3 regions of the Pseudovibrio sp. Ad5 genome follow, and region 1 is predicted to be linked to each of the others. Evidence: riboswitches for the same ligand, from Rfam matches in the RefSeq annotation. Region 1 holds a riboswitch; each other region holds the start of a gene.

Region 1 (9,696 bases):
CGATATCCTTGTCCATACCTTCACGCGCAGCAACGCCAAGTATCTCTTTTCCAAGCGCTTTCAGGCGGCGGTGGTCCACTCCCGCTGCAATGTAATACTCATCCAGCAGCGCTTCCAGCTCCAGCGCAGAGCCGTGGCTCTCAGCGCGGGCCAGCGGAGGGGTAAGATGATCGATGATCACCGAGGATAACCGCCGTTTTGCCTGCGATCCCTCTCCAGGGTCGTTGACGATGAAAGGATAGATATTCGGTACAGGCCCAATCACGGCCTCAGGATAGCAAGCCTCTGATAAGGCTAATGCTTTTCCAGGGAGCCATTCCAGATTTCCGTGTTTGCCAAGGTGAATAAGTGCGTCCGCCTCAAAGCTGTCGCGCAGCCACATGTACCAGGCAAGGTAATGATGCGGCGGAACAAGCGCTGGATCGTGATAAGTCTCTTTAGGATCAATATTATAGCCGCGAGCAGGCTGAATACCGACAGTGACATTGCCATAAGTCTTCAGCGCCAGCTGGAAAGACCCGTCAACAATATGCGGATCGTCCTCTGGAGCCCCCCAACGTTCCTCAATCCCCTCACGCACAGCCAAAGGCAGCTGAGAAAACAACTGCTTATAACGAGCAAGCGCAAACACTTCCCCGCCTTTGCGTTGGTTTGCGTTCCTAAGGGAGTTGGTGGGGCCAGCCAGCAGGTCCTCTATCAACGCCTCAGAAGATTTCGGCGCATTCTCAGCAACCCCATAACCTTCTGTTTTCATGGCTAAAAGAAGGTGCGCGCAAGAGGCAGGCGTGTCCAGCCCAACCCCGTTTGCTATACGCCCATCCTTGTTAGGATAGTTTGCGAGCACTATGCCGACTTTGCGTTGATTTGCGTTTTTGTGTTTCAGCCGCGCCCAATTGGCTGCCAGCGCTGCCACAAACTCTATCCGGTCCGGTTTTGGTACAAAGCGAACAAGCGAACATTGGGTCCTGACATCACGCCCACCTTCTTCCTTAAACGAGATCGCCCGCGTCAAAAGACGGCCATCAATTTCAGGAAGCACCACATGCATGGCAAGGTCGCGCGGGGATAAGCCCTGATCACTCTCCGCCCACCCTTCTTCCGAGGAAGATGACAGAACGATCTGCAGAACACATGCACCTGGATTGTCCAACACCGTGCCGGAATGAACAGCACCTGCACTCGACAAAGCAAAGGCTGTGGCATTCAAAACCACGTCTGGCGGACACTGCTCAAATACGCTGGAAACAACACCAGCGCATTCCGCAGTTTTCAGGCTCGCCACATAAAGCACCAGCGGGTTTATCCCCTGTGCCTCAAGCGCATGGCATAATGCCTGCACTGGCTCAATTGCACCGCTCTGGTACAGCGCACGATAAAACACAACAGCAGCAACGGGACGGCTCGGATCTTTCCAACTGGCTCGCACATCCTCCAGAGTAGGAAGCGAATGCCCTTGCAGCACCAGCCCGGCCCGCGGCAACGCCATTGGCTCCGATGGCGCTTCGACAGGCAACTCAGCATTCTGCGCGGCATAAAGCAAAGCGTTAGAAAGGTTCTCCGCCCCGCCCTCAATCAGGTATCGCCACAACATCTGCGCAACAGACAAAGGCACAGTGGAACGCTTCGCCAGCTCTTCATCCCACTTGTCATCACCGGGCAACAGAACCAGCTTCACCCCGTCAGCGCGGGCAGCTGCTTCCAGCCGCTCAACGCCGTAACGCCAGTATTCAACACCGCCCAAAAGGCGCACCACAACAAGCTTGGAGGCCTGAATGGTCTGCTCAACATAAAGATCAACAGAGTACGGATGTGATAGCGCCAGAAAACTGGCAAGACGAAGAGAGTAGCCCTCATGCTGGGCATGCGCCGCCGCAAGCCCGGCAAGCTCTGTGTCTGCTGCACTTAAAAACACAACATCCGCAGGCGCCTGCTCAAGGTCGACGGCCTCTTCTCCATCATCCAATCGGCGTGATTGCCCGACAAGTACGTGCATCAGGCCTGAACCAACTCAAATTCACTCAGCGCAGCCTGCACACTGTGCTTGTCCAGCCCCGCAAGGCCGATCACAACAAGTTTGGAGTGGCTTTCACTGCCAGCCGCAAACCAGGCCTCCACACGCGGCCCAACCGCCTGCACCAGCACCGGCGCGGCCTTGCCCTCAACCACCACACTGCCCTTAATGCGCAACACACCAGAAACCTTCATGGCCGCTTCCACCTGTGCCTTCACCTCATCAATTGAAGCAAACCGGCGGGTTGGCAGTACAAAACTCTCAAAATCATCATGAGAATGATCGTGATGATGATGGTGGTCGTGGTCGTGGTCGTGGTCGTGGTCGTGGTCGTGAGCATGCTGCGCTTCATGGTGAGAAAGACGCAAGTCCATATCATCTTCGGCCCCGGCATCACGCCCAAGCAGAACATCCAGCGCCAGCTCGCCATGAGAGGCAGCCACAATCTCAACCCCATCACGCACCCGGCCACGGATCGTCTGCTTGACAGCCGCCAGCTCTGCCTCGCTCAAAAGGTCCGCTTTGGAAAGCACAACAAGGTCAGCACAGGTCAGCTGATCCGCAAAAAGCTCTTCCACCGGGCTTTCATGGTCCAGCGCATCATCCGCTGCCCGCTGTGCAGCAACAGCCTCTTCATCGCAGGCCACTTTGCCAGCAGCAACAGCCGGTGCATCTACCACGGTCACCACACTGTCAACGGTCACACGTGGCTTGACAGAAGGCCAGTTGAACGCCCGCACCAACGGCTGTGGCAGAGCAAGGCCAGAGGTTTCAATCACAACCACATCCGGCACCTGCTCGCGCTCCAGAAGCATCTCCATGGTCGGCAGAAAATCATCAGCTACCGTGCAGCAAATGCAGCCATTGGCCAGCTCCACCACTTCATCAGCAGAACAGTCCGGGTCAGCACAGCCATTCACCAGTGAGCCATCAAAACCCATCTCGCCGAACTCATTGACGATCAGCGCTATGCGCTTGTTCTGTGCCTTCATCAGCAGGTTACGCACCAGCGTTGTTTTTCCGGCCCCCAGAAAACCAGTGATAATGACAGCAGGGATTTTTTTAGAAGGTGCAGCAAAAGAAACAGTCATAGGGAAATCTCCGGTAAAACAGCAGGCTTCAGCTGCAAAGGCTGCCCAGCAGCCACAAACATCACAAAATGGCAGAGGTCGGCGATACGCTGGTTCAGGCGGCCAGCTTCATCTCGAAAGGCGCGGGCCATGGCGTTTTCAGGCACAATGCCCATGCCCACTTCATTGCCAACAAACACAACAGGGCACGGCAAAGAGCTAAGAACCGCCTCAAGCCGCTCAAGCTCCACGGTCCAGTCCCGCGACCCGTGCATAAGGTTGGAAAGCCAAAGCGTCAGACAATCAACGAGGATCGCACGATCGCTGCTGGCATGCGTTTCCAGCACGCGCACAAGCTCCAGCGGCTCCTCAACAGTGTCCCAAAGGTCGCCCCGCTGCATCTTATGATGCGCGATACGCTCCTCCATTTCACCGTCAAAGGCCTGGCCTGTCGCGATATAAGTCGGGCGTCGCCCGCTGCTTATAACCAGCTTTTCCGCATATGCGCTTTTCCCGGAACGAGCTCCACCCGTAACCAGGCAATGGCGAACACCAAGGTCGCCTCTCTGTTCAGCCATCTGGGTTAGCTGGTCAGCAAGCGCAAAGAAGCCGGGGCTTCAGTCAAAGAATATGAAAGTACAGCAACTGTCTCGCACGGAGACAGGAAAATATGCGTCATGAGCACCTCTCGCCGTCCACCCGACAGCAGTCCTATGTCAAATCATATCTCCAGCCGGTCTCCTGGCTTGCGGCTCAACCGACCATAGCCCCTTCCCAGCCCTTAAAAGGCCAGTGGGATTTTCGCTAAGGTCTCACCGCTCACAGTTGCGGGGGCAGCTGCGGCTTGTCTCCATAATATATGGAACCGCATTCCCGTTTAATCTTGTCATTCCAAAGCCTGAGCCGGAACAAAAAGAAACTGGAGTTCTGGCCTTAAGTGTGGGGCGCAATCAGCTCTCCTGTCAATTGTCTTTGTGAGGATTCCAACATCACCGGAAAATCAAACCCGCAAAATCCGCGGTTTTTGGAGATTTCTGGCTAACCCCCTTGGATATCTCAATAAAAAAATAGAGAAACTGTCCACAAATCGAAAAATACGCAAAAAACGACTTGGCAAACACAACATGCCTCTGTAAAAGCCTCCTCACGCAAACGGCGAGGCAAACTCGCAAGGGTGTCATGATCCCCGGTAGCTCAGTGGTAGAGCAAGCGGCTGTTAACCGCTTGGTCGCTGGTTCGAATCCGGCCCGGGGAGCCATCCTTTTTCGTTTGCAGCCATACGGCAAGATCATCGTGATCCCCGGTAGCTCAGTGGTAGAGCAAGCGGCTGTTAACCGCTTGGTCGCTGGTTCGAATCCGGCCCGGGGAGCCACTTCTTTTATCGATCGCCGCCAATGGCAACATAGTATGATCCCCGGTAGCTCAGTGGTAGAGCAAGCGGCTGTTAACCGCTTGGTCGCTGGTTCGAATCCGGCCCGGGGAGCCATACTTCTCTCTTTATCCTCCCCTTCTTCTTAAAACAGCTCTTCTCTTCACAAAACACGTGCGTGCGCGTCTATCCAGAAAACAAGAAAAATGATGGGTAGAAAACCATGTTCACGCGAAGCGAAGGTGCAGCACTATCAAGTGCCGCTGGCCGAAGACATAAAGTCCATTTGGGTAGAACTCTCTTCCGCACAAAAGCGGAGGCGTTCCATTTTGCGCTAAAACTCACCCTGATCCTGCACATGGCCACCCACTGACGCAGCTCTGGCTCCTTCAATTTTCAGGGAGTTCATAAGTTGGGAGAGCTGTGCATATCAGCAACGAGCTCAAATACCGCCTAATGGCCCTTGGCACCCATAAAAAATTGGCCGAAATGAAGCGCTGTTCTTTCAAAAGCTTAGCTCATGCGGAAAAATACTAGATTTTTTTGCCATATGCACAAACTGCGATCTACATCACAGTTCTATCCAAATCCTATAGCAAATCAACACAATGAAAATTTTACATAATAGCATTTAAATAACCTGAAAGTATAAATACGCGAAACATAATTTATATACAATTATTATGGCATAGATACTCTAAGTAAATGCGTATACCTCTAATATATCTAGTGCATATTATCATAATCACTACTAAGTGATGACTAGTGAAGTGCACATAATAAGGCGCCCCCTCTGGGAAAGTTGCTGCGTAAAAGTCAGGGAGCCATAAATGAGTAGTCTGTTGCCATCCTGCGGTCTGCCGCAAACCTTCAAGTTGCATCTCACAAGATCAGGGTTTCTTGCCGCCTGCATCGCTGCGCCACTCGCTTTGGCTGCGCCTTCGCACGCAGAAACGCCCCCCGCCTCCGCGCCTGCCACAACATCAGGCCCTCAGCTCATCGAAAAATCCGACAATGGCAACACCTACGCCATGCCAGAGGATTATCTGGCCGTCACCGTTGCTCCGCCCTCCAAAACTCCCTACGCCGATCCATTAGAGAGTGATTTGTCCATCTGGGTTGGTGAGGTGGAAATTGAGGGCCGCAAGACCCTGTGGGTCGAGTTGATCGATACCCACGGCGAGGTCATTTACAATTCCGAGGTCCAGCAAAACGAGACGCATCTGCTGCCAGATGGCAGAGCCATTGCCGTCACCGTGATGCAACCTGCCACTCACAACAAAGCACTGCAGTCTGCCAGCCTGAAGAAAGACCAGTCCCGCGTGCCAACTGATGAGCGCTTTGTCATCACCCGCAAGGAAGCTTTTGCCCCGGCGCTGGATACGCAGGTGAACCTGCTGGAAGTGCAGCCCGTCCCGAAGGAAGTCCATAACTCCTTCATGCTACGCGCAGGTGAGAACGGCGAGATCCTCTGGAAAGCCACCAAGGATGCCATCACCTGGCTGGAAAGCAGATCCTGACGAAGACTGGACTGCGCGCAAATCGATACTCTCTCAAATCGCATTTAGCGCACTCATTCGAAAGCCACGCACCCCGTGAGCAATTTTGTTCTCATGCGCAATTGCAAAGAGAATAATATCCTAGTCTGACGCACCCTTTGGCAGCCCATTTCTTGTTCTCGTGAGGTCAGCACAGTAGCGTGGTCTCAAAAGGGGTAAACACCCGCATTCTGATTTTTGGTCATACGAATTATTTGAGAGAAACTATGGATACGCGCGCCTCTGCCATCGAAGCCATCGGCAACACTCCACTTATTCGCCTCAAAGGCCCCTCCGAGCGAACCGGCTGTGAAATTCTCGGCAAAGCCGAGTTCATGAACCCGGGCCAGTCCGTCAAGGACCGCGCCGCGCTCTTCATCATCAATGACGCAGTCAAACGCGGCACGCTCAAGCCCGGCGGCATCATCGTGGAAGGCACGGCTGGCAACACCGGCATCGGCCTCGCGCTGGTTTTAAGAGCCCTGGGCTATCGCTCTGTGATCGTCATTCCGGAGACCCAGTCTCAGGAAAAGAAAGACATGCTGCGTATCGCAGGCGCCGAGCTGATCGAAGTTCCGGCTGTCCCCTATAAGAACCCGAACAATTACATCAAAGTCTCGCAGCGCGTTGCTGAAGAGCTGAACAGAGCCCACCCGCAAGGCGCCATCTGGGCCAACCAGTTTGATAACACCGCCAACCGTCAGGGCCACATTGAAACCACCGCTCAGGAGATTTGGCAGCAGACCGACGGCAAAGTGGACGGCTTTATCTGTGCAGTCGGCACCGGCGGCACGCTTGCCGGCACCGGCATCGGCCTGAAGGAAAAGAACCCGAACATCAAGATCGGCCTTGCAGACCCACACGGCGCAGCGCTTTACAACTATTACGCCCACGGCGAACTGAAATCTGAAGGCTCCTCCATCTCGGAAGGCATCGGTCAGGGCCGCATCACCGCCAATCTGGAAGATGCACCGATCGACATCCCTTACCGCATTTCTGATGAAGAAGGCCTGCTGATCAACTTCGAACTTCTGGAACACGAAGGCCTTTGCCTTGGCGGCTCTTCCGGCATCAACGTCGCTGGCGCCATCCGCTTGGCAAAAGAACTCGGCCCCGGCCACACCATCGTCACCATATTGTGCGACTATGGCACCCGTTATCAGGGCAAGATGTTCAACCCGACCTTCCTGCGCGAAAAAGGTTTGCCAGTGCCAGAATGGATGGAACGCAAGTCCGAAATCGCCATTCCATTTGAAGCTGCCTGACCTTAACGGAAAGAACTGCACAATACGCCAAGAGGTTTTGACCATTCCTCTTGGCACAGCTATAAGTAGGTCCTCGCATTACAGGAGTTGTAGCGCTTGGAATCCTCATTTAGCCTTCTTCCCCTGATCGCAATTTTCAGTGTTCTTTTCTATGCTTTGGCAGTCATTTGCGCCATTCGCGAGATCATGTACTCGCGCACCTCGCAAGGCAGCATTGCCTGGCTGCTCTCTCTGTTTTTCATCCCCATGCCAACGGTCCCGCTCTACTTCGTCTTCGCATGGAAGCGGCTGGATGATTACATCGAGGTCCGCGATGATATCTCCCAGATCGAAGCAGACGTCCTCAATCGTCACACACCGTATGTAGACAGCGCAGCCAACACCCAGTGGCCTGTGCACACCCGTGTAGCCTCGGTGCCTTTTCTCGCCAACAACCAGTGTGACCTGCTCATCGATGGTCCAGCCATGTTTGCCTCCATCATTGAAGGCATCCGCACCGCCGAAAGGCATGTTCTTGTCCAGTTCTTCATCATCCGCGAAGACAGCGCAGGACTGGAACTGGCAGATGCCTTGATAGAACGCGCCAAAGCGGGCCTGCACGTTTGTCTGCTTTACGACGACATCGGCTCCCGCTCCCTTTCCACACAGTACCTCACGCGCCTGCAGGACGCTGGTGTCCGCGTCAGCGCCTTCAACAGACGCCACCGCCTTATGCGCATGCTCGGCCCCATGCGCCTCAACTATCGCAATCACCGCAAAGTCGTGGTCACAGACAGCAAACACTGCTGGATCGGCGGTCACAACATCGGTGAGGAGTATCTGGGGCTGTCCAAGGAGTTCGGCCACTGGCGAGACACCCACGTCAAAGTCACCGGCCCTGCAGCACTGGCAGCCACACTGTCCTTCAGCGAAGACTGGCAATTTGCAACGGGCAAGACATTACAGCTGGAGCTGCCCTCCACCTTCTCCCAAACGGGTGGGGAAAGCGTCATGGTCATGCCAACAGGCCCGGCGGACATTCAGGAAGACTGCGCCATCACGTTCGTGGAGAGCATTTCAAGAGCCAAGGACCGCATCTGGATCGTCAGCCCATACTTTGTACCGGGCATCGAGGTCCTCACAGCCCTCTACGCAGCAGCTTTGCGCGGTGTGGACGTCCGCATCCTCCTGCCGGAGAAAGCCGATCACTGGCTCGTCTGGCTCGCCAGCTACGCCCATGCAGATAACCTCGCCAGCCATGACATCAAGGTCTATCGTTATCTGGAAGGCTTCCTGCACGAAAAAGTCATCCTCATCGATGAGGAACTGGCAGGCATCGGCACAGTCAACTTCGACAACCGCTCCTTCAACATCAACTTCGAGATCACCCTCTGGTTCACGGGCCAGAATATGATCAGGAAAACCGAAGAGATGCTGCAACAGGATTTCAAAGGCGCTCGTCAAACAGATCGCCTCGAACTCAACAACCGCCGCTACGCCTTCCGCGTCCTCGCCCAAGCCGCCCGTCTGTTCTCACCAATACTTTAGTTTTTGATGAGGACAGTTCAGTAGACTTGCGCGGGGGCAGTAAAATACGTTAGGGCCAATTGAGAATAATAACCCAGAGGGCCTTTCGCATGTATTTTGTGCCTGAACTAAGTGTGATGGCGGGCTTTACCCTTGCTGCCTTCATCCTGTCCATTACTCCTGGACCGGACATGACCTTCTTCATGAGCAAAACGCTCACACAAGGTCGCAAAGCGGGACTGGTTGCGATCATCGGCGCAACAAACGGCATCATGATCCATGCGTTTCTGGCAGCCGTTGGCATCTCCGCGCTGCTCGCTGCATCTGAGTTCGCCTTCCAGATCCTCAAAACAGTGGGCGCGCTCTATCTGGTCTACCTGGCCTTCCAGATCCTGCGCAACGGCTCAGCCCTCTCATTGGAAGAAGGCGAAGCATCCCGCGAAACACCAAGAGCCATCTGGGCTAAGGCTGTCACGATCAACCTGCTCAACCCGAAAGTTGTGCTGTTCTTCGTAACCTTCCTGCCACAGTTTGTGTCCGCATCTGATCCATACGCAACCTCCAAACTGCTGTTCCTTGGCTTCTTCTTCATTCTGCTGAACGTGCCAAGCAGTCTGGTAATGGTGTTTGGGGCCTCTGCTGTCTCCAAGTTCCTGCGCAGCTCACCGCGGGTGATGCGCATCCTCGACTATTCTTTCGCCGGCATCATGGCAGCTTTCGCTGTGAAGCTGCTCAGCGCACGCACCACCGCTTAAGATCACCAGTTAAAGGTGCGCCAATTCATTTCATGGCGCACCTGTCCAATCCATTTGAGATTATCCCATGACCGAACATTTGTACCGTGAAGATGCTTACTTGCGCAGCAGCGAAGCCGCTGTAAACGAAATCACTCCGGAAGGTGGCATCATTCTGGACCGGACCTGCTTCTACCCCAATG
Region 2 (9,696 bases), on a different contig from region 1:
GGTGTATTTGTCTTCAACCATGACGCGGCCACTGTTGCCGAGTGTTCGCTTCAATGCCGGGTGAGCGAGGAGTTCAAAAGCCAGTGCTGGTTTATCTGAGAACTGAGTGCCCTCAACAAGCAACTGTGGGTCTTCGAGGATCAGCAGCTCCAGAGGCAGTTTACTTGTGCCCTTCAAGCCCAGATTATTGGCAATATTCTGCAGGCCTGCCGTTGTGATCAACTCATTGACGAGGCTACCATCTCCCGCCGTGTACCCATTGGCGTAGTAGACCCCTGCCCGTGCCTGTTCATCTGGCTGGACGTCGATTAACTGTTGGATTTCGGAGGTGAACTGCTGTGCAAGCGCTTCAGCTTGTTGTTCACGTCCCAATACCTTACCGAGACGTCGTAGCTCTTTGGCGATGTCTGAGATCGTGCGAACGGGCGGCACTTGAACCACCGTTATTCCGAGACCGCGCAGCATCTGGACTGTGGTTTGGTTTGTGTATGTCCCTGCGATCACCAGATCAGGGTTCATCAGATAGATTTCTTCCGCCCCGCCGAAGTTGACCGGATAGGCCTTTGCCTCTTTACTCATGACGGAGAGCGTTGGGTCAGATGCTAATTTGGAGACTGATACAAGTTGTTCTTTGCCCGCAAGTAGCATGGAAAACTGGTCGGTGCACAGGTTCATGGAGACAACTCGCCGGGGTGCCTCCGCCTCGCTCTGGTCCGCTCGTACAACAGCAGGACTGATTGCCAGAGCCATCAGAAACGCCATTTGCATGATCTTTTTGATCTTATTTCGCATTTCGACCTTTTGAAAGGCGTACAGACATTGGAAGGCAGCCCGAGCAGAGCCTTCCCCTGCAAGATGCCGCTCAGCTTTCACCGAGCGGCATACTTAATCAGAAACTGGCAGTAAGACCAGCGTAAACGGAAAGACCCGGTGTCTGATAGTCTTTGATCCGCTCATAATCCTGATCCAGCAAGTTTTCACCGCGGACGTGGAACGTCAGATTCTCAGTGTACTGATAAGCAGCTTTGGCATTGACCAGAACGAAGTCGTCGAGCTCACCGTCATCTTCGATACCGGAGACGTAACTGGTATTGAGGTTGAGGGTCAGCACATCAACGGGCTTGTAAGTTGCCCCGACATTCACATCATGCAGCGGTACACGGCGCAGACGTTTTTTGTCTGGTCCAACAGCCCATGTGTAAGTGTAGGCAGCATTGAAGCTCAGATTGTCGAGAACATCCCAGTTAGCAGACAGCTCCGCACCTTGGCTGCGGGACATGCCGTTGATCTGTACGTATTTATTGGTTGTACGGTCATATCTAATCAAATCTTCAGTCATGATCTGAAAATAGGTTCCTGAAAGTCTAAGTTTATCACCCAACAGATTCTGATCGATACCCAGGTCAAAACTCATGGCAGTTTCAGGTTCAAAATTTGGGTTCCCATATTTTACGTCATACAACTCATAAGATGATGGCGCTCGAAAACCATTCCCGAGGCTTGAATGGATACGCGTATCTTCAAGCAACTGATAGGAAATGGTTCCACGACCAGACCAATAAGCACCGAAATGAGAATGGTAATCCAAGCGAGAAGACACCGAGAGGCTTAGGTCATCTGATGGCTCAACCATTGCTTCAACAAAGCCACCAAAGATACGGCTACTACCATACTCAGTATAGTCTTCATGCATCCAATCGCCACCAAAATTCAAAGTAATTTCGTCTGTCGCTTCAAAGGTATTGAGAACGTCAAACTTGTAACGATCACCTGAGTACTTTTTGGAGAACCCGCCAAAGTATTGGCGCTTTGTATGAATGACCTGAAACGAAGCATCAGTTGTTACTCGATCATCAAACCAAGCAACATCTGCACCAAATTTTCCCATGTACTGATGAAAATCCTGCTCATCACGCCCATCTGGATCAGATCCCCCATCAAACTCGCTGTGACCATCCGTACCGCGTGCAACAAAATATAGGTTCAGAGCCTCTGTGACATCGACTGAACCTTTTGCAGAAAAGGTCAGGTTCTCATAACCGTCCTCATCTGCTGTGTCACTTTTTGGAGTTTGCGCGCTAAACCCATCAGTATGGTAGCGCTGCACATTTACTGCGATATCTGCTGTTTCAGTCGCCGCTTGAAATCCATAGGACGCGTTGACGGTTCCGTAGCTGCCGCCCTCGATGGCCGCATTATGCTTCACGGTGCCCGGCGCAGCGCGTTTGGTGATGATATTGATAACACCCCCCACCGCTTGGCCACCATATAATGCACTGTGCGAGCCTTTTAAGATTTCAATACGCTCAACATCATTAAGTAGGACATGCTCAAGGCGAGCTTCAACTTGCGTACCAGACGGGTCAGCAATATCGACACCATCCAGCAAAATCTTCGTGTAATAACCACTCATTCCACGAATGCGCAAAGCACTTGTTTTACCCGCTCCGCCGTTTTGCGAGAACGAGATACCCGGCAACTTTGTCAGGTATTCAGAGACAAACATAGCGCCGTCGTTCTTTAGGTCTTCTTCGGTCACGACATGTGTTGTGGAGCCGACTTTGCCGGCTTCGGTTTCCGTTCTGTTGGCGATGACGATGATGTCATCAAGCTCTGTCTCGTTTGCGGATGAGATAAGAGTTGAGCTGAAGAGCGCTGAAAGGGCTACGCCGGACTTGAGGGTAGCTGCGATCCAAGATGTGTTACGCACGAGTTTGGTCCATCATTCACAGCATCCATGTCGGATGCCATGCTGTTGATTGCATTGTGCGCCTTTGAAGAAACTTGGTTCTAACCCGTTGAAACAAAGTCAGATTCATCACCACTCAGACGCACTGTGAATGTCACCTGAACGGAATACCGCCCCTTAGCACGCCCCGTACCGTGGGTGAGTGACTGCATCTGGCAGGTCTCCTGGCTTGCGCGTCCTTATTGTTGCTCCGCCTTCCCAACACCGCTTTAAACAGCTGCATCAGTGGCATGTGTGAGCAACAACTCTACGCTTACAGTTGCGGGGGCAGCCACGGCTTTTCCAAATGGACCGTGTTCCCTTTTCATTTTTATCTGATCGACAAAAATACCAAATGCCCGGCTATTGATCAGATTTCAGGGGCTTCCGTCAACTGGCTGAGCGAGGAACTTGATAAAATTCGACCAATTGCCAGCTAAACTCACAGAATTTGCTGGAGAGAGCACATCTCCATATCTTGCGGTGCGACCACTTAAGGCCGCACCTGCTAGGGATGCTTAGGCGGCATCGCTACCTTCTCGTTTGCTTAGCTCATGAAAATCAAAGCACAGCCGAGAATGACGAGGAGTGCGCCGATCCATGCTCCAATGGCAGGGAACTCTTTGGTTTGCCACCATAAAACAGGTAGCATCATGGCTGGTGTGGTTGCTGACAAGGTAGAAACAATGCCAACTTCGCCACCGCTGAGTGCATAGAGGATCAGCGTCATACCGATCCCCATGCCCAGCATGCCGGACAAGGAGGCCAGTGCGACGATCTCTTTGTTGATTGGGTTCGCCAATCTGAATGGACGGCCCGGCAGGTAAAACAACACCAGCAAACCAAAGGCTGCAATGGTGCAGCGCATAAGAGAAATCGCAACAGGATCTGCTCCACTTTCCATAACGGGGCGAATGATGATTGACCCTACTGATTGGGAAAGTGCGGCCAACGTGCCAAAGAGGATACCAATGGCAACAGGACCTCTAATCGCCTCCCATTTATGGAGCTGGTCTTTGCGCTTTCCAAACGCAATGGAGAGAATAACGCCCACTAAAACGAATAAGATACCAACAAGCGCCTGAAATGACAGTTCCTCTGACAGAAACAACCAACCGAGAAGCGCTGAGATGGGTGCGTTCATGGAAAACAGGATGGCTGTGCGGCGCGGTCCCATACGGTTGAGCGTGAGGAACAGCAATGTGTCCCCCATGAAGATGCCGACAAAGCCAGAGAGAAAGATGAGAGAAGCGTGGCTTGAATCAACCGTATTCCATGTGCCTGTTGCAATGACATAGATACCCAGAAACACCACAACAAACCACATACGCACACAGTTGAAGCCAATGGCTCCAAGGTGTGCTGCAGGTTTTGCTGAAATGAGACCACCAATAGCCCAGGTGGCAGCGGCACCGAGCGCGGCAACTTCAAATAAAAACATGGGGTGACCTAACCGACGAAACTACGGCACGACGCAGTTTGTTTATAAAAGCCAACCAGCTCTACTGCTCTTGGATTTGCCGCGCAAGCGCAGTCTGGTGAATTTTAGAACAGACCAACAGCTATTCAGGCAATAATATTTCACATCTCAGCAAAAACACAGATGAGCACCGTTAACTAAGTTAGTTTCAAGTGCCCTACCTCAATCTTGAACTTTGCAGGTGCATTCGGTAGAGATTCTACGTAGAGATTACATTGCTGTTCCTGCCTGATTTGCGTTTTTGACGCTCTCTCCGGCTCATTTGATTACACGTTCTAATCTGGAGATTTTCCATGAAAGATATTGAAATTGCCCGCGCAGCAGACATGAAACCCATTGCGCGCATCGCTCAAAATCTGAAGATCCCGGAGGACGCTCTTGAACCTTATGGCCGGTTTAAAGCCAAGGTTAATCTGGATGAGATGCCTGAGCTGAGCAGTAATCCATATGGAAAACTCATACTTGTCACAGCAGTCTCTCCAACTCCGGCTGGGGAAGGCAAAACCACGACAACCGTAGGACTTGGTGATGCTCTCAACCGCATTGGGTTAAAAACAACCATCTGTCTGCGCGAACCTTCTCTTGGCCCGTGCTTTGGCATGAAGGGTGGAGCTGCAGGTGGCGGTTACGCGCAGGTGGTGCCTATGGAGGATATCAATCTCCATTTTACAGGTGATCTGCATGCAATCACCGCTGCGCATAACCTGCTTTCTGCAATGATCGACAACCACATCTATTGGGGCAATGCAGAGAATATTGACCAGCGCCGGATTGTCTGGCGCCGGGTAGTCGATATCAATGACCGATCATTGCGCTCCGTTACCACTGGTCTTGGCGGTGTAAGCAATGGGTTCCCGAGTGAATCTGGCTTTGACATTACCGTGGCTTCTGAAGTGATGGCCGTGCTTTGCCTTGCTGAAAATCTACAGGATCTTCAGAACCGTTTGGGTCGCCTGTTGATTGGGTATCGTAAAGACAAGACACCCGTTTACTGCCGGGATATCAAAGCTGATGGTGCGATGACTGCGCTGCTTAAAGATGCCTTTCGCCCCAATCTGGTTCAAACGCTTGAGAACAATCCTGCCTTTATTCATGGCGGCCCGTTTGCCAACATCGCGCATGGCTGTAACTCGGTGATTGCGACGAAAACAGCACTGCGCCTTTCTGATTATGTGGTGACAGAAGCAGGCTTTGGTGCCGACCTTGGAGCAGAAAAGTTCTTCAACATCAAATGCCGTCAAGCTGGTTTGACACCGAATGCCGTTGTTGTTGTAGCCACTGTTCGTGCACTCAAGATGCATGGCGGTGTTGCCAAGAATGATCTGACAGTGGAGAACATCCCCGCGCTTGAAAAAGGCATGAGCAATCTGGAGCGACACGTCAAAAACTGTCAACGCTATGGCGTTCCTGTGATTGTGGCTATCAATCGGTACGGCCCTGATACAGATCAGGAAATTGACGTGATCCTGTCACGGATGGAGAAGCTTGGCGTAAAGGCCGTGCCCTGCACACATTGGGCCAATGGCTCAGCAGGCACTGAAGAGCTGGCGACTTCTGTCTCCGAAATTCTCCAGACGACACAGTCAGACTTCAAACATCTTTATGAAGATGATCTGGCCCTTTGGAAGAAAATTCGCAGGATTTGTAAAAAAGTCTACGGCGCCTCCAAAGTCACCTGCGAGCCGGCTGTCAAAGATCAACTCAAATCCTATGAGGAACAGGGGTACGGTCATCTCTCGGTTTGCATGGCCAAGACGCCTTATTCCTTCTCGACCGATCCGGCTTTGCTTGGGGCACCATCTGACTACAGCATCCATGTGCGTGCGGTTCGACTTTCCGCAGGGGCTGGATTTATTGTTGCACTGACTGGCGATATTATGGTGATGCCGGGCCTGCCGCGCCACCCGGCAGCAGAGACCATCGGGCTTGATGAAAACAGCCAGATTGAAGGCTTGTTCTAGTCTACATCAGACCGGTGTGGGCCGCGGCGAAAGCGGTCCAGATACACTGTCGACTGTAAGTCATCGCGATCATAATCCCGGTAATGCCCGAACTTGAAGTATTGGGTTTTACCGGCAAACTCATCATTACCAATGTAACCAGTAACGCGTGCGATGAACCTGTTGTTGGCCCAAATCTCGATGATCCCCTGCCCAACACGGCTTCCTTTGACGCGATAACGCATATCAACCCATCCGGTTGTTGGATCCGGCAGTACCGGGTCATCTGAGAGTTCGATCTGAATACCTGGATAATCTGAGTAGGTTTGTGGGTCCGCCAGAAATGGGAACTTGGAGGTATCCTGTGCTTCAATCGCTTTTTTCAGCTCAGGAATTGAAAGGCCACTGCCAAGGAACTCGTCTGAGGTGCGGCTTGCATCATTTCTGTTGCGAAAACCTTGCCGATCCAAACTCAGCATTTGCTGTAGCTCCTGCGAGAACCCCTTAAAGTCTTGCTGATAGCTGCCTTCTGCCTGCGCAACCAGTTTGCGAATGTCATTATGCTGGACAGTGATGTGAAAAACGCCGTTGTCAAACCGTTGCGCCAGAAATGGGCTGCCGCCAGAGTCTTCCTTCCATTGACCAATGACCCAGCGGGTCGATCCGGCAGGCCAGACGGTTCCATCAATTTTAAAGCTGAATGAGTACCAAACCTCATCGCCAAAATTACAACGTTTTTGACGGGCCTCCCAAAGTTCATTTTTCAGGTTTCCCTCTGCGTCCAACTCATCATCGCCGAACACTGTGATCGCCAGCGAGTGTCCACCATCGCGCACAACATCGCTTTCAATCTGGAAGTTTTCTGGCTTGTTCATGCGGTGAATATCCCAGTCGCTTGCACTTGGGTATTCATCAAAGTCATCAATCATGACGGCACACCTTGACTGACGCATTTCATTGATGTGAACACCTCCGTCCTGTTGGGGTGTCACGATGACATCAGTTTTGTCAGAGGGTTCGTCTTTTGGAGTTAGGTCGTCGGCAACTGAGAGCTGAGGACTCACCAACAGGCATAGACCTGCAAGCACAGGGATGAGCAGACCGTATCTTCTGAAAGTATCGCGTAGATCTGAATCCGGCATCTTTTCTCCCAAAGGCACGGTGCTGGATTGATTGCAGATCACGCCAATCTAGAGAAGATTTATTGCTGCACACCCAAGAGACTTTCGGGATTTTTCATAGGATTTGAAGAAAAGCTTCAGGAAACAGGCCCATAGATGATGTCTTCAGCCTCTTCCAAGGTCATATCAATGATCTTTTGAGCGAGCGAAAAGGGGAAGCCTGCGCGGATCAAACTGCTAAGCTCTTTATCCCGCCGCTCTTCTTTAGGTTTTGTCCGCCACGGCCCAAGGCGCCTGCGTTTGGCATAGGCAATCGCTGCACGTTGGTCGTCATGGTTTTCATCGTCAAAAGCTGTCTGAATATCGTCTCCAGACACACCTTTGGCATTCAGTTCCAGCTTTATTCGGGAGCTGGACTTGCCTTTGAGTGTCGCCGATCTGATTTTGCTTTGCGCAAATTGAAGATCATCGACAAACTTGTGATCACGGCAAAACGTGACCACAGGTTCAATCAGCTCATAGAACTCGTGGGGATCTTCATCTGCTTCTCTGGCCCGTTTGTCTACTTTACGCTTCAAAACCCGTCGCAGACTGTCTTCCGATGCACTGTATCTGTTTAGATAATGCAGCGCTGCCCGGCGCAGATATTCAGATGAAACTTTCTTGCCCACGTGACCTCATCTCCAATGCAATAGAGATGAGCTATCACATATTCCGCTTTGGTTTAGCCCACGAACGCACGCTCAACAACAAAATCACCTGGATTGTTGTTGGCACCCTCGGTGAAACCGCGTTGTTCCAGCAGTGCCTTGGTATCGGCAATCATGTGCATGGAGCCGCAGATCATGGCCCGGTCTTCTGCGACGTCTAAGACTGGAACTGACAGATCGTCAAAGAGCTTACCACTTTCAATTAGATGCGTGATGCGCCCTTCCCGCTTAAAGCGTTCGCGGGTGACAGAATTGTAAAGATGTAATTTACCAGTTGCGACCTCACCAATCAGCGGATCATTGCTGATGTCAGCCACCAGCTCCTCCCCGTAGCGAAGCTCAGAGATTTCGCGTGTGGTGTGGGTCAGGATCACCTCATCGAATTTCTCATAGGTCTCTGGGTCACGGATCAGGCTGGCAAATGGAGCAATGCCGGTTCCAGAAGAGAACATATAAAGACGTTTTGCCGGAGACAGTGCGTCAAGCACAAGTGTTCCGGTGGACTTCTTCTTCAGAAGGATATGGTCGCCTTCTTTGATCTTCTGCAGGTGCTGGGTCAATGGGCCGTCAGGAACTTTGATGGAGAAAAACTCCAGCTCTTCATCCCAGGAAGGGCTCGCGATTGAGTATGCACGGAAGAGTGGCTTTCCGTCGATCATCAAACCGATCATGACGAACTCACCAGAGCGGAATCTGAAGCTTGAAGGACGCGTGATTTTGAACCGGAAAAGGCGGTCCGTGAAATGGGTCACTTCCGTTACTGTTTCTACAAAGACATTTGCATGAACTGCGCTCTCCAATTCCGCACCCTTTATGATCTGGTTCATCGTTCGCCTTGCTCCGATTAATGAGGTTGGCAAAGGCTAACCCAAGCTGAAGGCTGTGCTGAGGCACATGCAGCTAATAAACCGCGTGCGAGTGAATATTTCTTTTCCAGTTGCTTCTTTCCGTAGAATACTGTCTTTCGGCTCCCTTTCCTGAGCTTTGGGAAGATAGCCAAGACTGCTGGAAAGTGCAGTGAAGCGGGTTATCAGACATGCGCTACATATAATTATGGAATATATTCATATTATTCAATATAGCGCGGTAAGTTATGCGCATGGCGGCATGATTTATGCCCGTCAGTGGGCATTGATCTGAGCCGTGTTGAAAAAGAGGTAGGTTGGGTTAGTCGATGTCGTTTTGAGAAACGATCTGATCCAGCGCTTCATCAGAAGCTTGCTTCTTTTCTTCAAGCACCTTCACCGGATTACGTCTATCTGTGAAGATATCCTCCGCAAACTCAAGGTATTTGCGGGCTGGCAATGGTTTGGAGAAGATGTACCCCTGCGCAGAAGACACTCCGAGCTCGCGCAAAAGTACAATTTGCTCATACTTCTCTACACCCTCTGCGATGATGCCCATGTTCATCGTATCCGCAAGTTCGGCGATGGCATCGACCAGACGGAAGGCATTCTCTTCGCTGCCTAGTGGGTCGATGAACATCTTATCGATCTTGACGATGTCCATACCCAGCTTTTGCAAGTAAGCCAGACCGCCATGACCTGTTCCCACGTCATCAAGAGCGACACGAATGCCATGGGCTTGTAGCTCTGCGATGATCTTTCTCGCCAGGTCAATATCTTCAAGAGGCTGACGCTCTGTCACCTCCATGACCACCTGATTGAGCGCAATTGGAGAGTCTTCGTAGATGTCCAGCAGATCGTCTACAATGGAT
Region 3 (9,696 bases), on a different contig from region 1:
TTGCTGGAGCGCTCTGGTGGAAGAGTGAATTTTCATAATCGAAAAGATCCTGACCGCGGAGCTTTGGTTCATATACGCTGGCTACGTGAAACTATGGATCAGGGAGCGCAAACTCCAGAATCCTGAGAGTAAATCTCTAGGTATCCTAGTAAAAATACTTTAGCGAAATCTGGCTATAAAAGCCCATGGGAACTTCCCTTAACTGAAAAATATACTAAAGTGTCCTGTGAATACCGTAGATTAATCGGACCTGCAAAATGACAGAACCAGAAGTTGCACCTCTTGGACGCCTTCTAATCGTTGATGACGATCGTGCTTTCCAGCAGCGCTTGGAACGTGCGATGCAGAAACGAGGGTTTCACACGGAAACCGCTGACGGCGTAAGAGAAGCGCTGAGTAAAGTTGCAGCACAGGCACCTGATTATGCTGTCGTAGACATGCGCCTCGAAGATGGCAGCGGTCTGGACGTGGTTGAAGCCATCCGCATGAAAAAGCCGGACGCGCGCGCAATCATCCTGACCGGCTATGGCAACATCGCAACTGCTGTAACAGCAGTAAAGCTTGGTGCCATTGACTATCTCGCAAAGCCAGCTGATGCTGATGATATTCTGGCAGCGCTGACCCGCCGTCCAAACGATAAAGCCCCACCACCAGACAATCCAATGTCTGCTGACCGGGTTCGTTGGGAGCATATCCAGCGCGTTTATGAGCTGTGTGACCGCAACGTTTCAGAGACAGCCCGTCGCCTGAACATGCACCGCAGAACGCTCCAGCGCATCCTGGCAAAGCGCGCACCGCGCTAATCCAGAGCTTAGACTACAGAAATACAAAAGCGCGGCTCAAACCGCGCTTTAATTTTGTCTGTACTTGGGAAAGTGAGAGAGCTTTAGCTCTTCTCTTCGCTCTCTAAGCTGTGCTTTTGGATCAGCGGAAGCTGCATCATGGTGAAGACCATGGTGATTGGCATGAAACCAAAGACCTTAAAGTCCACCCAGAAGTCCGTTGAGAAGTTGCGCCAGACAAACTCATTGATCAGCGCCAGCACAAAGAAGAACAGACCCCAGCGCATAGTCAGCTTGCGCCAGCCTTCCGCATCCAGCTTGAAGGCGCTGTCAAACACATATCCCAGCAGAGATTTACCGAAGAACAGCCCACCCAGCAGGATGGAACCAAACAGGGTGTTCACGATGGTTGGCTTGAGTTTGATGAACAGATCGTCCTGCAAATACAGCGTCAGTGCGCCAAACACGAGCACCACAACACCAGACACCACCGGCATCACCGGTAGATGACGGGTGAGGATGTAAGATACGGTGAGGGAGATGGTGATTGCCACCATAAAGGCAGCTGTTGCAATAAAGATCGGCTGACCAAGAGCACCCAATGCAGGAAACATCTCGGCAAGCTGTGCGCCTCTGGAGTTGGCGATGAAGAAAACGCCCAATGGACCGAGCTCAAGGGTCAGTTTCAAAAGTGGCGAAACGTCTTGGCGCTCAGTTGTCTGCGTAGAGCGTTCTGAATTCATCTGCAAAGGCTTCCTTTTGTTGCTTTTCTCCCGACCTGAGAGATTTAAGCAGCAATTTTGCTATTAAAAGGGCAATTAAGAGCGAAATTGCAAAATCGTCAAGTTTTATGGCACCGATATAGCCGTTTTGAGGGGCTATAGCCTTAATTATGCGTTCATCTTGCAAAACGCGAGGTGTTACAGCCAACTAGGAAGTAGCAGTTTGTTTGCTAGTTAGTGCTGAAATTTAGATTGCATTAGATATTCTAAGCAATTTATGAGTGTTTTGTAACCACATTTGATGTGTCTATTTGATTTTACTCATGAATTACAAATGGCAAAAAGCAAAATTTATCAATTAGTTCGCGATGAGTTTTCGTCGACAGAGTGTTTTGAATCTCATATTTATTAAAATGCTGCACATGTTGATGTGTAGTGACGATATATCCAAATTCATCTGGAACTAAATATTATGAAAACCACTCTCAAATGCCTCGCAGCTGCACTTCTGCTTAGTGCTTCTACACAGTCTGCCTTTGCTGGCCCTATTAAAGATGCAATGATCAAGCACGCCACCATCGCGAGCTTCATTGGAGCAGAAAAAAGCTGCGGACTCATTATTCCTGATGCAAGGGGCAAAGCACTGCTCGACGAAATCAAGAGTGAAGATGAAGGGTTTGTTATGAGTGTAGTCATGATGTCTATGGTGCATGAGCAAGTTGTTCAGAAAATCGAAGATCCTGCCGCTCGTGAAAAATATTGCTCTGAGCTCATCGCCGAAGCGCGCGAGCAGGGCGTGATTGACTAAGTCAACATTTAAGCGCTTGCTCACCAGATCATATGTTTGAGGCTGGGAGCACTTGCAAGTCAGTCGTGATTGAGCATTCTAAGGCGGCGCTTGGATTAATCCTCAGCTCCGCCTTTGCTGTTTCTGATGACATGTTCAGAGTTGCAGAGCAGCCTATCTGATTTCAAATGCAAACCTGGAAGAGATGCGAACAGATTGTGTCGCACTCTAAACACTAGAATTTCATTTCGCCCGCAACCTCTGAATGAGTTATGCTTTGTGCAAGTGGGAAATCCGGGAACGATGATATTCAAAGGTCTTTCTAAAATGGCTGTTATTGCAATTCTTCTGGTCGCGCTTGTGGTTGGCGTCACTGTAAAACTTATTTGGCAAAACTCTAGAGTGCCGGATTATGTTGGCGTGCATGATGGTCAGTTTGCAGCCCTGCCCAACTCCCCCAATGCCGTCTCTTCTCAAACAGAAGATACAGCCCGCCGTGTAGAGCCTCTGTCCATGCTCTCCTCCTTTGAGATCACACAGGCAGCTCTCACCAACACCTTACAGGAGATGGGCAAGAACAAGATCAGCAAGGTAGAAGGATCATACCTCCACGCCGTCTTCACGAGCTCAAGCATGGGTTACAACGACGATGTAGAGCTCTGGATCGATGAAGAAGCAGGCGTCGTGCACTACCGCTCTCAATCCCGCGTTGGCTACAGCGATATGGGCGCCAACAAGGCTCGCTACGAGCGTTTCAGAAGCATTTATTCCACATTCACTGACACTGAGAATTGACTCAGAGGCAACTAACACACCTGTGAGTTTCGCAGAGTCAATATCTCCTTGAAATGACTCATGAATCTACCCGACTGCATACAGCGCACTGACTCTGCAGGAGATAAACCGCAGAAACATTGAGACTCACAAAACTGTAAGTAGCCAGTGAGTCTGAAGCGAGTCAGGAGGGCGGCCTACTTGCTGCAGTGGCTCTGGCATTTGAAAAAGATGAAGCTCGGATTCTTCTGCAGCTTCTCATAGTGGATTGGAGATTTTTCCTTCATCTCGGCAGCTGGCATCCCTTCGCGCAGGTCCACAACACACATTCCGGCAGCTGAGAGCCACCCAAACAGCATGGAGAGTGGGCGGCGATAAAAACTCACCTTCACCGGCATACCAATGGTGTTCCATTCCTCCGTCACATGTTCCTGACGCAGATAACTACCGCTTGGAGAGCACTGTGCATCCACCAGCGGATGATGGGTTGAGAACACGAAGTAACCACCCGGCTTCAACACGTTCCCGATGTCTCTGAAAAGCTTGTTCAGGTCTTCGACGTAATGGATCATCAACGGACAGATCACGATATCAAACGTGCCTTCCAGTTTCTCCGGCAACCCATTAGACAGGTCAGAGGTGTAGCACTTTACGTTGTCGTCCAGCTTCTCTTTCACCAGCTTCAGCATCTGCTCGGATTCATCAATGCAGGTTACATCAGCTCCGTGATCATAGAGAAACTGCGCATACACGCCGGGGCCGCACCCAAGGTCCAGCACCTTCAGCCCTTGCAGCGGCGGCAGCATGCCAAGCAGGGTGGGGCGCTCTAAAAGAGCGTTGTAGATGTTCTCCTGAATGGCCTCATCATACTGCTCGGCAAAATCGCTATACAACCGAGATGTCATTCACGTACTCCGCATCAAACACATGTTCCCGAACAAGACCTCTGATCAACGCCTAGGAATATGCGACAAAACCATAATTAAAAGCAGCCGAAACCAACTGGAATAAAGGTAAATACCTTTCAAAATCCGTGTTTCTGCCATGCTGCCAGATGGGCCTTGTATGAGTCTAACGCGAAAAAACTGTGTCGTGATGACGGCAAGCTCAAGCTCATATCGCAGCGACAACGAGGTGTCAGAACCCCTGAAAAACGGCAGAGCTACCGCTTTTCCCGTAAGAGCCAGATAAAGAAAATCCCGCCAATAAGCCCGGTAATGATGCCAATCGGCATGTCTTCCGGCTTCATCAGCGTCCGTGCAGCAGCATCTGCAAGCAATAGGAAGATCGCCCCAAACAGCGCTGAAACAGGGATCAGGCGTCGATAATCGCCGCCAACAAACAGCCGCACAATATGAGGCACCATAAGCCCCACAAACCCGATCATGCCGGAAAACGCGACCATAACACCCGTAATCAGCGCACCAATCACAAAGGTTTCCAGCCGGAAGGCACCAACGGATATGCCAAGTGTTGTCGCCGTCTCATCGCCAATTGTCATCGCGTTGAAATGCCCTGCGCGAAACCACAGCCAGAGCCCGCACAAAGCAAGCACCACCAACGGGTAGGCGAGATGTGCCCACTGCGCCAGCCCCAATCCGCCCAGCATCCAGTAAACCACAGTATGCGTCGCCCGTGGGTCTGCCAAAAAGATGAGGATATTGGCGCCTGCCATCAGCACAAAGCTCACAGCTACACCCGTCAGCACCAGACGGTCGGCACTGGTAGCGCTTGTAAACTTCGCCACCCCAATCACCAGCAGCGTTGCCCCAAGAGCACCCAGAAACGCCAGCAAAGGTACGGTGAGCATCCCCAAAAACAGCCCCGTATGCAGCAGAGCCAACACCGCCCCAAACGCGCCACCAGCTGAAATGCCGATCAAATGCGGGTCAGCTAGCGGGTTGCGGGTGACGGATTGAAGGCAAGCTCCCACGATGGAAAGCCCGGCCCCCACCATGATCGCCAGCAGCGCACGGGGCAGGCGGATCTCCCAGAGAATGCTCTCCCGCCCCAGCGACCAGCTCGGCTCAACCGTGCCCGGCACCAGTTTGTTGGCAAGAACACCCCATACAGTCTCCATGGAAATGGAAACCGCCCCAACGGAGACCGCAAGGCAGACAGAAAGAACCAGCGCAGCCAATCCCACGCAGCAAATCTGCAGCAAATGATGAGAAGAGCCCTCTTTGGGGGCTACAACAACGCCGGTTCCTTCGCTCATTGTTAGTTACCCCAGAATGCGGTTGCGAGTTTCTTGATCGCCTTGATGTTCCGTGGTCCCGGAGTTGCTTCAGCATATTCCAGCGTCACGAACCGGTCATTCTTCACCGCATCCATATCCGCAAAGGCGGGGTTGTTGAGCATGAACTCACGCTTCTGCGCAGCAGTCACTTCGCCGTAGTTGATAATCACGATCACTTCCGGGTTGGTCTCAACCACAGCCTCCCAGTTCACGCGCACCCAGCTCTTATCCAATGTATCCGTCACGTTGGTGCCGCCAGCAGCCTCAATCAGCGCGGTTGGCATCCCATAACGACCAGCAGTGAACGGAGAATCTTCACCTCCGTCATAAACAAACACACGCAGAGGTGTGTCAGCAGCCTTCAAGCCAGCTTTGAACTGCGCAAGGTCTTCGCGATAAGCCTGCACCAACGCTTCCGCCCGCTCTTCAACATCAAAGATGCGGCCAAGGTTCAAAAGATCATTGTACATGTCATCCATGGAAACCTTTGGCTTCTCGCCAATATGGATGCAGCTCTCGGTCAGCTCGTACACCTTGATACCGAACGGCTCCAGCGTCTCCGGTGTGAGCTCGCCACCAACCCTCATACCATAATTCCAACCTGCAAAAAAGAAATCCGCGTCAGCACCAATTAGGATTTCTTTGTTCGGATACTTTGGGGCAAGCTCCGGCAGCACAGCCACTTGATCCGTGAGCTCTTCATCCAGCGTCTTCCACCCAGAAATACCGGTGTAGCCCACCATGTTGTCCTGCAACTCCAGTGCCAGCATCATTTCTGTGAGGTTGGAGTCATGCGATACCGCCCGCTGCGGCACGCCATCAAATTCGACAGTGCGGTTACAGCTCTTGACGGAAACCTCTGCCAGCGCAGCGGAAGAGGAAAGCAGCGCCGCAGCCAGCGCCAAACCAAGTTTTTTCATGAAAAAGTACCCTTAAGAATGCAGATCAAATGTCAGAAGAGAGTGTTGTCGGTCCACCAGCTGTTCGCGCGTTGTGCGCACCTGAAAAGCCTTGGAAACCAAAGCGGGAGAGAGGATCTGCTCCGGCACCCCAAATCCAAGCATTTGCCCGTGGTCCAGCAACAGGATCTGGTCACACACCTCAGCTGCCATGTTCAGGTCATGCAGGCTGGTGATGATCGTCAGATCCAGCTCTTCAATGAGCTTCAGAATTTCTAGCTGATGGCGAATGTCGAGATGGTTGGTCGGCTCATCCAAAATGAGCAGCTCTGGCTCCTGCGCCAACGCCCGCGCCACCATAACCCGCTGCCGCTCTCCGCCAGAAAGCGTGCCAAACAACCGTCCGGCCAAGGCATCCAGCTGCAAAGCGCGGATCGCACGGTCCACCACCTGCCGGTCTCGTTCTCCGGAAGCTGCTAACCCACTGCGATACGGCGTGCGTCCCAGCTCCACAATCTCACGCACCCTCAGCGCAAAATCCGTCGGCTGCTCTTGCAATACCGCTGCCACCCGCTGTGCCGTGATCTTGGCGGAGAGGGACCAGATGTCATCACCGCCAACGCAAATCTGCCCGCTCATCGGCTTGTTGAACCGATAGAGCAGCCGCAACAACGTAGACTTGCCAGCCCCGTTCGCGCCAACCACGCCAAGCACTTGCCCCGCAGCCAACTCAAAACTCAGTGGCTGTAACACCAACGAACTCTTCCGATCAGGCGCCCACGAAACATCGCACACAGAAACAAAAACCGCGCTCATGCCAAAGCACCCGTGCGCAGCTCAGCCCCAATCGGGCAGCCAACGGTGCCCAAATGATGAGAAACAAGATCAAGCATCGTACCAACCCACCCGAGTGAAACGCTACACATCATCAATGTAACGTTATAACGTTACATTGATTGTCGAATCCTGAGGCAAAAGTCAAGCACACACGCGCGTCGACCATCAGCGGTTCGCAAAACGATCCGGGATAAAGTTTAAGTCTTGAGGAAACAGGTAACATAACGCCCTCCGCGCAACGGCAGGGGCAAACAGAAACCGGATATGTGAGAGGCTTGCGCCAATGCAACCATTATGGCCTCCTCCGGGACGCCCCGCCCGGGTTGAAGTGAAACATAATGGCAGGTCTCCTGACTCGCGGGTCTGTGCTCAGCCAGCCTTCCCGGATCTCTCCAGTGGCATGCTTGGCGTCGCTCGCCGCTTACAGTTGCGGGGGCAGTCACGGAATTAGCGCCTGTTGGCTACACTTCACCGTGTTCCCTTTTAATCCCGAGGCCTTTCGCACCTCAGAAACCATAGGCCCGCATACTGAATTTTGCAGACCTCAATTGCAAGCGCTTTCGAGAATAGACCTGAGGTGCTGTTGATAGCAATTGCCAGCAACTCACTTGAAACACTCAAATACTTTCGCAAAACCATCCCAAGTTTTCCATGAGTTTCACTTGTGACAACGCCTTGCTAGGCTCTTGGCAATGACCAAACAGAGATTGCTTGAATTCACCAACTTTGACCATCCGGATAGCAATAAGTGAAAAGAGATGAAAACAGTCATTAAAAAGACTTCGATAATCTTGAGTGTCTTCGCTGTCTGTTTTGCAGTTTCGGGATGTTTATTGATTGGACCTCTCCTGCCGACACCTGGACATACGGAGATTGTGAAAATCGATTCATCAATGACGAACCAGGAGCTTTCTCGCAAGTTGCTTGCTATCTTTAGAAATCACGGTATAGCCCCCTGCACAATGTCAAGCCCCGCATACCATAGCAAAGTCCGTCACTCAGTTGATGAAAGGCCGCCGAATGGCTGTATTTGGGGAGGCTTTCGTCATCCAAGTCAGCCACAAGTAAATGCTGATGATGCAACTATAATCATCGGAAGTTTCCCAGAGTACAATAATAATGGGATAGGCCAATCAGCGAGATTTCGAAGACTCAGTAACAACGAGTTGGAGGTTACGGTAAAAGGACAAGGTGCGTACTATAGGAAGCTCCCAAACAAAAAAATCGCTCAAAAATTTGCCCGGATTATCAAAGAAAACCTGCAATAACAGCACACCCCACCGTCTTCCCGGACAAGCGCAGCGCAGATCCGAGATCCAGAGCCAAATGCTCAGGTGCTCCTAGCTCCTTCGCAACCCGTTCTTGGTAATCTCACCATGCATCCAGTGGGTGTCACTCTGTACGTGATCTGCGCGCACATACTTGGCCATATGTGTTGCCATGTCAGCCTCTTGGAAAGCCTCAGTGGTTCGCACGACAAAGCCCTCCTGCTTGCTCAGGTTGAGCCCGTTCAGCACTCTGTCAACGCTTGCTTGAGTGAAAACGCCCCTGTGCAACACCGGAACAGGAGCAATGCCCAGCTCTGAGAAACGGTCCAGCGTCGCATCCCAACTCTGTGTGACGCCGCCAACAATCCATGCAAAACCTAGAAAGTAAGTAGGCAACCTGTCATAAGCGACGGAATGACGGGCAAACAGATACTCACCGACGATCCGCTCATCCTCAGCAAGACACGGCGAAACACCTGCCGCAAAAGCTTTCATCCAATCACGGGATGGATGATACCCACTGTCAGGGCTACGCGCATGGCATCCACTCTGCAGGATAGTCGTATTCTCGCCGTCCATCTTCTCGGTAAAGACGACCTCTGCTGCGCTTTCCAGAACCGCCAAATCCCGCAGGATCTTGTCATCGCTCATTACACCGGGAGAGCTGGGTAAGTGATAGGTGCGGCCATACTTCTTCATCGATCCCGCAGCTCCTTATCTTCAAAGCTAATAAGGGAACTCCGATTTTAATTCCTATGCTCATTGAGCCAGGACACCGCCCCTTCTTCTTATCGGGAGGTGATTACAAGCTTTAACGAGCAACCACAACCACCCTCCGTCTTCCCGGACAAGCGCAGCGCAGATCCGGGATCCAGAACAACACGCTTAGGCATAAGCCACGACACAAACACCTTGCTAACCCCCGCCATCCATGTCCCTGTCAAAACTACCAGTTTGACAGGGTAATTACTTCATCCCATCCTCATGCATGAAGCGCACAAGCCCTTTGTTATGGGCGGGAGGGTGGTGAATAAAATACTCTTTCGAGGGGAATAAACTCGCCTGTCTGTTTGCAGGTTTCTAGCCTCCCGCCCGCCAAAGGGTTCTCACTCCACCCTCGTCTTCCCGGACAAGCACAGCGCAGATCCGGGATCCAGAGCGACATGCTCAGGCATAAGCCACGACACAAACACCTCGCAAACCACGTCATCCACAACCTTGTAAAAACTGTCAGTTTGACAACCGCTGGTTTTCATTACACATTCATCTTTGAGGCGTCGAAACCTTTCCAAACAGCGGAAGCCGCTCCCGTTAACTAGCGGATTTTTTGTGCCTTTTTTCTAAGGGCGCAGACCCTTTGCTATGAGCGGGAGGGCGGTGAATACAAT

The links. Region 1 has a riboswitch for cobalamin ahead of cobU (bifunctional adenosylcobinamide kinase/adenosylcobinamide-phosphate guanylyltransferase). Riboswitches for the same ligand answer to the same signal wherever they lie in the genome.
Region 2: another riboswitch for cobalamin. It lies ahead of PsAD5_RS09220 (TonB-dependent receptor plug domain-containing protein); the one in region 1 lies ahead of cobU (bifunctional adenosylcobinamide kinase/adenosylcobinamide-phosphate guanylyltransferase).
Region 3: another riboswitch for cobalamin. It lies ahead of PsAD5_RS26460 (ABC transporter ATP-binding protein); the one in region 1 lies ahead of cobU (bifunctional adenosylcobinamide kinase/adenosylcobinamide-phosphate guanylyltransferase).

What each region holds. Positions count from the first base shown of each region.
Region 1 is NZ_LMCH01000025.1:88,896-98,591, reverse strand. Features, by position in the region: gene cobN (cobaltochelatase subunit CobN) at 1-1,993, opposite strand, end outside; gene cobW (cobalamin biosynthesis protein CobW) at 1,993-3,102, opposite strand; gene cobU (bifunctional adenosylcobinamide kinase/adenosylcobinamide-phosphate guanylyltransferase) at 3,099-3,659, opposite strand; cobalamin riboswitch at 3,796-4,004, opposite strand; tRNA gene PsAD5_RS12710 (tRNA-Asn) at 4,265-4,339, shown strand; tRNA gene PsAD5_RS12705 (tRNA-Asn) at 4,379-4,453, shown strand; tRNA gene PsAD5_RS12700 (tRNA-Asn) at 4,493-4,567, shown strand; gene PsAD5_RS12695 (hypothetical protein) at 5,281-5,970, shown strand; gene PsAD5_RS12690 (cysteine synthase A) at 6,216-7,253, shown strand; gene cls (cardiolipin synthase) at 7,350-8,780, shown strand; gene PsAD5_RS12680 (LysE family translocator) at 8,870-9,514, shown strand; gene PsAD5_RS12675 (alanyl-tRNA editing protein) at 9,582-9,696, shown strand, end outside.
Region 2 is NZ_LMCH01000015.1:90,308-100,003, reverse strand. Features, by position in the region: gene PsAD5_RS09225 (ABC transporter substrate-binding protein) at 1-792, opposite strand, end outside; gene PsAD5_RS09220 (TonB-dependent receptor plug domain-containing protein) at 890-2,710, opposite strand; cobalamin riboswitch at 2,887-3,099, opposite strand; gene PsAD5_RS09215 (DMT family transporter) at 3,276-4,169, opposite strand; gene PsAD5_RS09210 (formate--tetrahydrofolate ligase) at 4,502-6,169, shown strand; gene PsAD5_RS09205 (heparin lyase I family protein) at 6,166-7,290, opposite strand; gene PsAD5_RS09200 (regulatory protein RecX) at 7,407-7,940, opposite strand; gene PsAD5_RS09195 (ferredoxin--NADP reductase) at 7,994-8,806, opposite strand; gene PsAD5_RS09190 (EAL domain-containing protein) at 9,147-9,696, opposite strand, start outside.
Region 3 is NZ_LMCH01000066.1:290,663-300,358, reverse strand. Features, by position in the region: gene PsAD5_RS26500 (ActS/PrrB/RegB family redox-sensitive histidine kinase) at 1-126, shown strand, start outside; gene PsAD5_RS26495 (ActR/PrrA/RegA family redox response regulator transcription factor) at 258-803, shown strand; gene PsAD5_RS26490 (septation protein A) at 887-1,525, opposite strand; gene PsAD5_RS26485 (hypothetical protein) at 1,977-2,312, shown strand; gene PsAD5_RS26480 (DUF1499 domain-containing protein) at 2,619-3,086, shown strand; gene PsAD5_RS26475 (class I SAM-dependent DNA methyltransferase) at 3,263-3,970, opposite strand; gene PsAD5_RS26470 (FecCD family ABC transporter permease) at 4,228-5,283, opposite strand; gene PsAD5_RS26465 (ABC transporter substrate-binding protein) at 5,286-6,224, opposite strand; gene PsAD5_RS26460 (ABC transporter ATP-binding protein) at 6,237-7,019, opposite strand; cobalamin riboswitch at 7,364-7,573, opposite strand; gene PsAD5_RS26450 (RNA ligase family protein) at 8,381-9,007, opposite strand.